Regions from separate parts of the Achromobacter sp. AONIH1 genome, predicted to be linked through region 1. Evidence: predicted binding sites of a transcription regulator. Region 1 holds the regulator's gene; the other holds the start of a gene.
What was found. The regulator sigma-54, encoded in region 1, starts transcription at its own class of promoters, with help from an activator protein. The targets are predictions, from matches to a motif close to TGGCANGNAANCTGCTTT.
Positions count from the first base shown of each region.

Region 1 (4,953 bases):
GTGCGGCTGATCAGGTCTTCGCGCGACTGCGTCAGCACGATGATGGTCACGTCTTCGGGAATGCGCTTCTCGTCGATGAGCTTGCGCACGAAATCGAAGTCGGTCTGCGAGGCCGACGGGAAACCGACTTCGATTTCCTTGAAGCCGATCTTCACCAGCTGCTCGAAGAAGCGGAGCTTGCGCTCGACGCTCATCGGTTCGATCAGGGCCTGGTTGCCGTCGCGCAGGTCGGTGCTCATCCAGATGGGCGGCTGCGTGATGCGGCGGCTGGGCCAGGTGCGCTCGGCATAGTCGCTGGCGAAGGGCTTGAACGGTACGTACTTGGTGGCGGGGTTGGCAAGCATCATCTCTACACCTCGATCGGTTTCTTTTGAATCCCGGGGACGGGGTCCCGCAAGCGGCGCGCGCCCGGATGACGGTCTGGCGCCTGGATTTGCCGTGGATATGCCCGGAAACTACTGGCCAGGCCGGCAGGATTCAGTCTTGAAAACAGGAAAAGAAAGGGGAATACGCGTGTGGCGAGCGTGTGGCTGCCGAGCTACCACGAGGCACTAGGCCCGGCAACCGATCGGTAGGTATAGCGATAGCGCGGCGAAGGAGGCAACGCTGAGGGAGGAGGCGCGCAGGCCGGCGACCGGAGCGTCGTAGCGTCCGGTGGCAATCGCGAGGGGGTTGCGGTTAGCGGCCATAGGGATGCTAGTCAAACATACTTTTTGTGCAAGCGCAAATGAAAAAGCCGGGGACGTATCTGTCTTACGGTGGCGCCTCAGGGTATTCCCTGGTTCTTTCGACAGGCCGGCAGGCGCGGCGCGAGCCACGCGTTTCGCGGTGGCGCGGGGCTCGCGCAGCCGGACGCGCAACAGCATGAGCGCGCTCCGGCTCAGGCGCTTACTGCGTCTGCATATGGCCGTTCTTGACCACTTCGCCCAGGCGCTTGCGCTCGTTGGCGGCGAACTCGGCGAAGCTGGCGCGCGAACCGCCGCCCGGCTCGATGCTGCTCTGGCGCAACGCATTCTGCACTTCACGCGTCTGCAACGACTGCTCGACCGCCGCGTTCATCTTGTCGAGCACGTCCGCCGGCGTGCCGGTCGGCGCGTACAGGCCGGCCCAGTGGCCGATGCGCACCGTGCCGAAGCCGGCCTCGGCCGTGGTCGGAATGTCCGGCGCGCTGGCCATGCGCTTGTCCCAGGTGGTGGCCAGCGCCTTGAGCTTGCCGCTCTGGACCAGCGGCAGCGTCACGATGCTGGCCTCGGAGGTGGCGTCGACCTGGTTGCCGATCACCGCGCTCACGCCTTCCGAGCCGCTCTTGTAGGCGATGGGCTCTACCGGCAGGCCGGTGGCTTCCTTCAGCATTTCGGCCACGAAGTGCGGCGTGCTGCCGTTGCCGGCCGTGGAAAAGGTGATGCGATCGGTCTTGGCCTGTTTGGCGCGCGCCACGAAGTCCTTCAGGTCCTTGGCGGGGTTGGACGGGTGGGTCACGATCACCGAGGGCGTGATCGACAGCAGCGCCACGGGCGTCAGCGCCTCGTCCTTGTACGGCTGGTCGGAACGGATCAGGCTGTTGGTGACGGTGCCGTTGCTGCCGACCAGGTAGGTGTAGCCATCGGCCGGACTGCGCGCCACGTGGGCAGCGCCGATCACGCCGCCGGCGCCGGGACGGTTCTCGACGATGACGGGCTGGTTCAGCGCGGCGCCGACCGCCTTGGCGATGATGCGGGCGACCAGATCATTGGCGCCGCCGGCGGTGAACGGGGCGACGAAGGTGATGGGCTTGTCTGGCCAGGCAGCCCGCGCCGGCGCGCTGAACGAGAGCGCGGCAGAGCAGGCCAGCGCCATGCTGGCGGCGAACCGGACGGAAGTACGGAACATGGAAAGCGGACTCCAGGAGGTCGGCCGCGCGGTCGCCGCGGCGGGGCCGCCGGCGCATGGTGTCGGTATGACGCGCGGCCCGCGGTTGCGCGAGCGTGGCAGGCCAGTATAGGAGCGGCTTGCTGGCAGCGCACTGAAATGCAAAAGCCGCCTGGACGGCGGCTTCTGGCGGGTTGCGCGGAAGGGTGTCGCTTATCGGGCGGGGCCGATGCGCGGCTCGACGTAGCGGTCGGCGCGCGGTTCGCGGCGCGGTGCGTCGTCGTCGCGGGAGCCGGCGCGGGGCTTGCCGCCGCCTTCCAGGATCTCGGCCTGACGCGCCACCATGTCGATCTTGGCGATGCGGCTGTGGCGGATTTCAGACAGCGAGCGGCGCAGGTCGCCCACGGTGAAGGGTTCTTCGCGGTCGCCCCAGGTCCAGCGCAGCACGCCCAGCGATTCGTCGGACAGTTGCGGCGCCAGTTCGGCCAGCACCTCGGTCTGCACCGGCGTGGCGCGGCCGGAGGCCAGGCTGGCGCTCAGCCAGGCGCGCAGCGCGAAGAAGACGATGAGGCTCCAGATGCCGACCCCGACCCACCACAGGTAGGGGCTGAACTTCTGCACCATGTCCATCGTGGGCTGGCCCAGCGAGTGCAGGAATTCGAAGCTCACGCGCTTGCCCGCGTCCAGTATCCAGTTGGCGACGAAATACCAGATGATGAGGGCGACGGCGATCACGATCGCGCGCAGGAGGAGTCTGGGAAGCGCAAGTTTGAGCAGGGTCTGGCCGATCAGGCGGCTATCCTGGCGAACGCGCTCGGGCGAAGTCTGATTCATCATGCAAAATATTGTACCTATGACCCGTCCGATTTTAGAACTGCGTCCCGGTCAGCATCTGACGCTGACCCCACAGCTGCAGCAATCGATCCGATTGTTGCAGTTGTCCACGCTCGAGCTGGAAGCCGAGATCTCGCAGGTGCTGGCGGACAACCCGCTGCTCGAGCGCGACGACGAACCCGTGGCGCCCGAGGCGCAGGCAGAGTCCGAACGCGAGTCCTCGGTGCAGGACGACGAGCCGGCGGCCGAGCGCGACGCGCCCATCGAGGAAATGCCCGGCTCCGGCGGGGTCTACCCAGACGAGGACGGCGGCCCGCCCGAGGCCGCCATGCCGGACACGCTGCGCGAGCACCTGCTGGGCCAGCTGGTGCTGACCCGGGCGGCGCCGCGCGACGCCGCATTGGCCGCCCTGCTGATCGACGAGCTGGACGAGAACGGCTACCTGGGCTCGCCGCTGGAGGAAATCCTGGGCTGGCTGCCGGCCGAGCTGGAGCCGGATATCGACGAGCTGAAGGCGGCGCTGTCGCTGCTGCAGTCCTTCGATCCACCCGGCATCGGCGCGCGGGACATGGCGGAATGCCTGCTGTTGCAATTGCGCCACCCGGACATCACGCGCCTGCCCGAGGCGGCCGACCCGGCGGCGCTGGCCTGCGCCCGCGAGATCTGCGCCCGTCACCTGCCGCTGCTGGCCACCGGCAATGTCGCCCGTCTGTGCGCGGCGGCGGGGTGCGACGAAACCCGGTTCCGCGCCGCGCACGCCCTGATCCTGCGCCTGGAGCCGCGTCCGGGACGCGCCTGGACCGTGCCGGCCGCCGACTACGCCGTGCCGGACGTGATCGTGCGCAAAACCCGGCGCGGCTGGCAGGTCACGCTCAACAGCGCCGCCGTACCGCGCCTGCAGATCAACGGCCTGTATGCGCAGATGCTGGGCAACCAGAAGGAATCGGCCCACGCTGGCCTGCAGGCCCAGTTGCAGCAGGCCAAGTGGATGATCCGCAACGTCGAGCAGCGCTTCGACACCATCCTGCGCGTGTCCCAGGCCATCGTCGAACGCCAGACGGCTTTCTTCAGCCAGGGGCCGGCGGCCATGCGTCCGCTGATCCTGAAGGACATCGCGGGCGAACTGGGCCTGCACGAATCCACGATTTCGCGGGCCACGACGCAGAAGTACATGCTCACCCCGTTCGGTACGCTGGAGCTCAAGCGCTTCTTCGGGACGGGGGTGTCGACCGATGGCGGCGATGCCACCTCGGCCACGGCGGTGCAGACCCATATCCGGCAGATGGTGGCGGACGAGAACCGTGCCAAGCCGCTGTCCGACAGTCAGATCATGGAAAAGCTGGCCGACCAGGGCATCGTGATCGCCCGGCGCACGGTGGCCAAATACCGCGAGGCGCTGCGCATCGCGCCGGCGGCGCTGCGCAAGGCGCAGGCCTCGGTTCGCTGAAATCAGGGACGAATGACTGTAAATTCGTCCCTGATTTCAAACACTTGCGTGACATCTCGGTTGCAATTTTTTTTGCGCAAGCCGCTTGCCAGTTCGAGAATAATTTTCGATAATTATTCTCATGTACATTTGTGTATGCAACGCGATCACCGAACGCCAAGTCCGCGCCAGCGTGGACGCGGGCGCTACCACGCTGGCCGACCTGCAGTTCGAGCTGGGCGTGGCGACCTGTTGCGGCTGTTGCGCAGCCACCGCCACGGAATACCTGCCCGGCGGTCGTTGCTCCAGCGTCTGCGACGTGCGCTCGATCGCCGTTCCGGTCAATCCTCCCGCCGCCCTGGCTGAACAGCCCAGCGCGCCGGCGGCCAATACCTATCCGGTCATCCAGGTCGCGGTAGCCTGACCCCGTTCCTGATCCAACGAAGCCACGGCGCCTGCCGTGGCTTTTGTTTTTGTGCGGATGGGTCGGCGTGGATTTTCGCGTCTTTGTCTGCGCGGTTCCTTCCACACACAGGCGGCCTGTGTCCTTTCCACGCCTGGCGGCTTGCGGCCGTTGGGCCGTCCGGCGGAGCCGTTCCCGTTCAGGATGAGGGCTGGCGCCACTGCGCTGCGCAGAACGCCTGCACCGTCTGCGCCACCTGGCGCGCCGGCTCGCGCGCCGCGCGGCCCAGGCAGAGCGCGAGTTCGGTGGGCGGCGCCGGCGGCAGATGCTCGTCCACGATGCGCAGGTTGGGCGCCAGACAGCGGCGCTCCAGCAGCGCGACGCCCAGGCCGCCGGCCAGCGCCGCCTGCAGGCCCAGCAGGTTGGGGCTTTCATAGGCGAT
Region 1 is NZ_CP026124.1:1,223,608-1,228,560, forward strand. It holds gene leuA (2-isopropylmalate synthase) at 1-347, opposite strand, end outside; gene C2U31_RS05660 (tripartite tricarboxylate transporter substrate binding protein) at 889-1,869, opposite strand; gene C2U31_RS05665 (hypothetical protein) at 2,062-2,685, opposite strand; gene rpoN (RNA polymerase factor sigma-54) at 2,684-4,129, shown strand; gene C2U31_RS05675 (bacterioferritin-associated ferredoxin) at 4,251-4,532, shown strand; gene C2U31_RS05680 (LysR substrate-binding domain-containing protein) at 4,711-4,953, opposite strand, start outside.

Region 2 (4,953 bases), 1.6 Mb from region 1:
CTATGCCCTTGTCGTTGGGCCCGTTGTCGTAGAAAGGATCGGCGAACAGCGCCTGGGCCGCGTGCCAGGTGACGCCGGGCGTGGGAATCTCGGGAATGCCCATGGCCACCGCCTGCCATGCCAGCACGAACACCGCGAATCCAGCCACCGGCCCGGCCGCGGCCTTGAGCAGGCCCTCGACGCGGTCGCGCCAGAAGGCGCCCGTCCGGCCCGCGCCCGCCATGGAGGAGATCACATTGAACATTTCCTTCTCCCTCGTTGCGGCGCTCAGGCCTTGACCTTGAAGCCGTCGGCATAGGCCGCCGGATCGCTGCCGTCCCAGGCCACGCCGTCGACCAGCGTGGACTTGCGCATCTCGCCGGCGGGCAGCGCCACGCCGGCGGCCTGCGCCGCCTGGCGGTACACGTCGATGCGATTGATCTGCCGGGCCACGGCCAGGTAGTCGGGATGCGTCTTGAGCAATCCCCAGCGCTTGTGCTGTGTCAGGAACCACATGCCGTCGCTAAGGTAGGGGAAGTTGGCCGCGCCATCGGCATGAAAGCGCATGGCATGCGGATCGCTCCAGGACTTGCCCAGGCCGTCCTCGTAGCGGCCCTGCATGCGGCCGACGATGCCGCCCGCGTCGGTATTGACGTAGGACTTGGCGGCGATGGTCTCGGCGGTCTTCTGGCGATTGGCCTCGGAAGCGTCGATCCACTTGCCCGCCTCCAGCACCGCAGCCGTGACGGCCCGCGCCGTGTTGGGATGGCGCGCCACGAACTCGGCGCTGGCGCCCAGCACCTTTTCGGGATGATCGGCCCAGATGCCCTGCGTCGTGATGGCGGTGAAGCCGATCTTGTCCATGATCGCGCGCGCGCCCCAGGGCTCGCCGACGCAGAAGCCGTCCATGTTGCCCACACGCATGTTGGCGACCATCTGCGGCGGCGGCACGGTGATGGCCTTGGCGTCGCGCATCGGATCGATGCCATGCGCCGCCAGCCAGTAATACAGCCACATGGCGTGGGTGCCTGTGGGAAAGGTCTGGGCGAAGGTGTATTCGCGCTTGTCGCTGGCCATCAGCCTGGCCAGCGACTCGCCGTCGCGCGCGCCAGCCTGCAACAGCTTGTTGGACAGGGTGATCGCCTGGCCATTCTGGTTCAGCCCCATAAGCACCGCCATGTCCTTGCGCGGACCGCCGATGCCCAGGTGCACGCCGTAGACCAACCCATACAGCACATGAGCGAAATCCAGCTCGCCGTTCATGAGCTTGTCCCGCACGCTGGCCCAGGAAGCCTCCTTGGACAGCGTGATGGTGACGCCGTGCTTCTTGTCCAGGCCCAGCGCCGAGGCCATCACCACGGACGCGCAATCCGTCAGCGGGATGAAGCCGATCTTCACCTCGGTCTTTTCCGGCGCATCGGTGCCGGCCGCCCAGGCGCCGGCTCGCACCAGCGGATCGACCAGGGACAACAGGCCCGCGCCCGTCGCCGCGCGCGCGGCCCCCGCGAGCCAGCTGCGGCGTCCGGCATCGGCGCCATCGCGCGGGTCGGGTTTCGGGGCGTGTTCCGAACGGTCATGGTGTGACGACATGGGCATGGCTCCTGGCAAAAAAAACGCCCCGCCCGCCACGGACCGGATCCGGTGGCGGGCGAGACGTCGTTGTCCCTGGCCGCGAATGCGCGGCGTTCAGCGTGGGCGACCGCCGTTGGCCGCCACTACCCCACAAGCAAGCGCCGTGCCAACCCCCGCCCCCCCCAGGCGCGGACCGGCGCAAAGTCCGTGATACCGCATGGATACTGGCTTGACGGCCGATCGACGCGGGCGCGGACCAACACCTTGCGGACACACACGGATGCGCCACAACGTGCGCCGGCGCACCAAGCCTGTGCGCGCCATGCCCCGCGCTTGTGCGCGCCGCGCGGCGGTTGCGCGCGCCGCGGCATGGCATGGAAATTGCGTGATCACCGCTATCCGGATTTGCAGGATCGAACGCCCCATGCTGAAAGTCATGCTGCTCAACGATGGCGAGGGACGCGCGGCGTCGCTGCGGCAGACGCTGGCGGCCGCGGGCGTGCGCGTCGTGGCCGAGGCCGCGCCGGGCATGGATCTGGCCGCCGCGATCGAAGACGCCGCTCCCGATGTGGTGCTGATCGACAGCGACGCGCCCGGTCGCGACACGCTGGAATATGTCTGCGTGGCCAGCGAGCACAGCGACCGGCCGGTGGTGATGTTCACCGGCGACGGCACGCGCGCGGCCATCCGCGAGGCGTTGCAGGCGGGCGTGGCCGCCTACGTGGTCGGGGACGTCCCCGCCGCCCGCATCGAAAGCCTGCTGACCGTGGCGATCGAACGCTTCGCCGTGGAGAAGTCCCGGCGCGAGGCGCTGCGCGAAGCCAAGCTTCGGCTGGCGGACAGGCAATGGGTGGAAAAAGCCAAGGGCATCCTGATGCAGACCCGCTCAATTTCCGAGGACGAGGCCCACCGGCTGTTGCGCGAACGCGCCATGCAGGCCCAGAAGCGCCTGGGCGAGGTGGCGCGCGAGGTCGTTGAGTTCAGTCAATGGCTGGGCCCGGGCTGAGCGTTAATAAGTTTTGGATATATGAATTCAATAAATCAAAAGTTGTGGGGATGAAACCCCATCCCTATGATCGACTGACATTTGCCGGGCCAGCCCGGAGCGGGTTTATTCCATGAAGCTCTTCCCCCTGTTCGCCGATCTGAACGGCCGCCCCGCGCTGGTCGTGGGCGGCGGCGCCGTTGCCGAACGCAAGACGCTGGCGCTGCTCGAAGCGGGCGCCGCCGTGACCGTGGGCGCGCCCGGGCTGACGCCCGCCCTGGCCGCGCTGGCCGCCGATGGCCGCATCCGTCACCATCCGGGCCGGTTCGACCCCGCCTGGCTGGACGCCGTCTGGCTGGTCGTGGCCGCCACCGACGACACCGGGGTCAACCGCGAGGTCTCCGAAGCCGCCGAGGCCCGCCGCCTGTTCTGCAATGTAGTGGACGATCCGGCGCTGTCCTCGTTCCAGGTGCCGTCCATCGTGGACCGCTCGCCGGTGATCGTGGCGATCTCGTCCTCGGGCGTGGCCCCGGTGCTGGCCCGCCGCCTGCGCGAACGCATCGAATCGCTGTTCGACCACACCCTGGGCCAGCTGGCCGGACTGGCCGATCGCTACCGCCAGCGCATCCGCGCCGGCCATCCCGACCTGGGCGCCCGGCGCCGCTTCTACGACTGGCTGCTGGACGGCCCCGTGGCCGGGCTGCTGCGCCAGCAGCGGCCGGACCAGGCCGAGGCCGCGCTGGCCACCGCCCTGGACCAGCCCCTGCGCCCCGCCGAGGGCAGCGTGGTGCTGGTGGGCGCCGGACCGGGAGACCCCGGCCTCTTGACGCTCAAGGCGCTGCGGGCGCTGAACGAGGCCGACGTGATCATGTACGACCGCCTGGTCAGCGATGACATCATGGCCCTGGCGCGGCGCGACGCGACGCGCGTGTCGGTGGGCAAGCAGCCCGGCGAAGACCATCACGCCACCCAGGCCCGCATCCACGCGCTGCTGGTCGAGCACGCGCGCGCCGGACGCCGCGTGGTGCGGCTCAAGGGCGGCGACGCCTTCATCTTCGGACGCGGCGGCGAGGAACTCGAATACCTGCGTGAGCACGGCGTGCGCTATGAGGTGGTGCCCGGCATCACGGCCGCGCTGGCCTGCGCCGCCTACGCCGGCATTCCGCTGACGCACCGCGAGCACGCGCAATCGGTGCGGCTGGTGACGGCCCACTGCCGCGACGACGAAGACAACCTGGATTGGCCCGCGCTGGCCCGCGAGAAGCAGACGCTGGCGTTCTACATGGGCGTGGGCCAGCTGGACGCGCTCAGCCGCCGGCTGATTTCGCACGGCCGCGCGCCGGACACGCCGTTCGCGCTGATCGAGAACGGCAGCCGCCCGGAACAGCGCGTGCTGTCGGGCGCAGTGAAGGACCTGCCCGATCTGGCGCGGGCGCACGGCATCCGCTCGCCCGCCCTGCTCATCGTGGGCGAGGTGGCGGGACTGGCGTCCCGCCTGCAATGGTTCGGCCGCCATATCGATGGCGGCCAGGGCGACGGCCAGCCGCAGCGCCTGGCCGCCTGAGGCCGCCGCGCCGAAAAGGCTGCGCGGCGCTTAAGGCGGCCTGATCCCGTCAGTCGGTCTTCTGGGTCGTGCCGAAGATGCGGTCGCCGGCGTCGCCCAGGCCCGGCACGATGTAGCCGTGCTCGTTCAGGTGGTCGTCGATGGACGCCGTGTAGATATGCACGTCCGGATGCTTGGCCAGCACGGCGTCGATGCCCACCGGCGCGGCCACCAGCACCAGCGCGCGGATTTCCTTGCAGCCGGCCTTCTTCAGCAGGTCGATGGCGGCGACCATGGAGCCGCCGGTGGCCAGCATGGGATCGACGATCAGCGCCAGACGCTGGTCCAGCTCGCCGACCAGGCGTTCCAGGTAGGTATGGGCTTCGAGGGTTTCCTCGTTGCGGGCCACGCCCACCACGCTGACCTTGGCGCCGGGGATCAGGCTCAGCACGCCATCCAGCATGCCGATGCCGGCGCGCAGGATGGGCACCACGGTGACTTTCTTGCCGGCGATCTTCTCGACCTGGACCTGGCCACACCAGCCTTCGACGGTGGCGGGCGCCAGCGGCAGATCCTTGGACGCCTCGTAGGTGAGCAAAGCGCCCACTTCCTGCGACAGTTCACGGAAGCTCTTGGTGCTGAGGTCGGCGCGGCGCATGATCCCGAGCTTGTGGCGAATCAGCGGGTGACGGATTTCGTGCACGGGCATGTGCGTAAATCTCCAGAATATTGAGAGTCGGGGGTGTTCGCCTCAGGCGCGGCGGCGGGCGGCGCGGCGCTTTCGCGCCGGCTCGCGGTCCGCCTTGGATACCGCGCCAGAGAATCGTAATCGGTTTGCGGGAATTTTTATCGCCGGACCGCCCAGGGTGAAAAA
Region 2 is NZ_CP026124.1:6,255,150-6,260,102, forward strand. It holds gene ntrB (nitrate ABC transporter permease) at 1-244, opposite strand, end outside; gene C2U31_RS28515 (CmpA/NrtA family ABC transporter substrate-binding protein) at 268-1,575, opposite strand; gene C2U31_RS28520 (ANTAR domain-containing response regulator) at 1,976-2,557, shown strand; gene cysG (siroheme synthase CysG) at 2,670-4,100, shown strand; gene upp (uracil phosphoribosyltransferase) at 4,150-4,788, opposite strand.
Region 2: the regulator sigma-54 is predicted to act here: its motif matches at 1,922-1,939, upstream of C2U31_RS28520 (ANTAR domain-containing response regulator).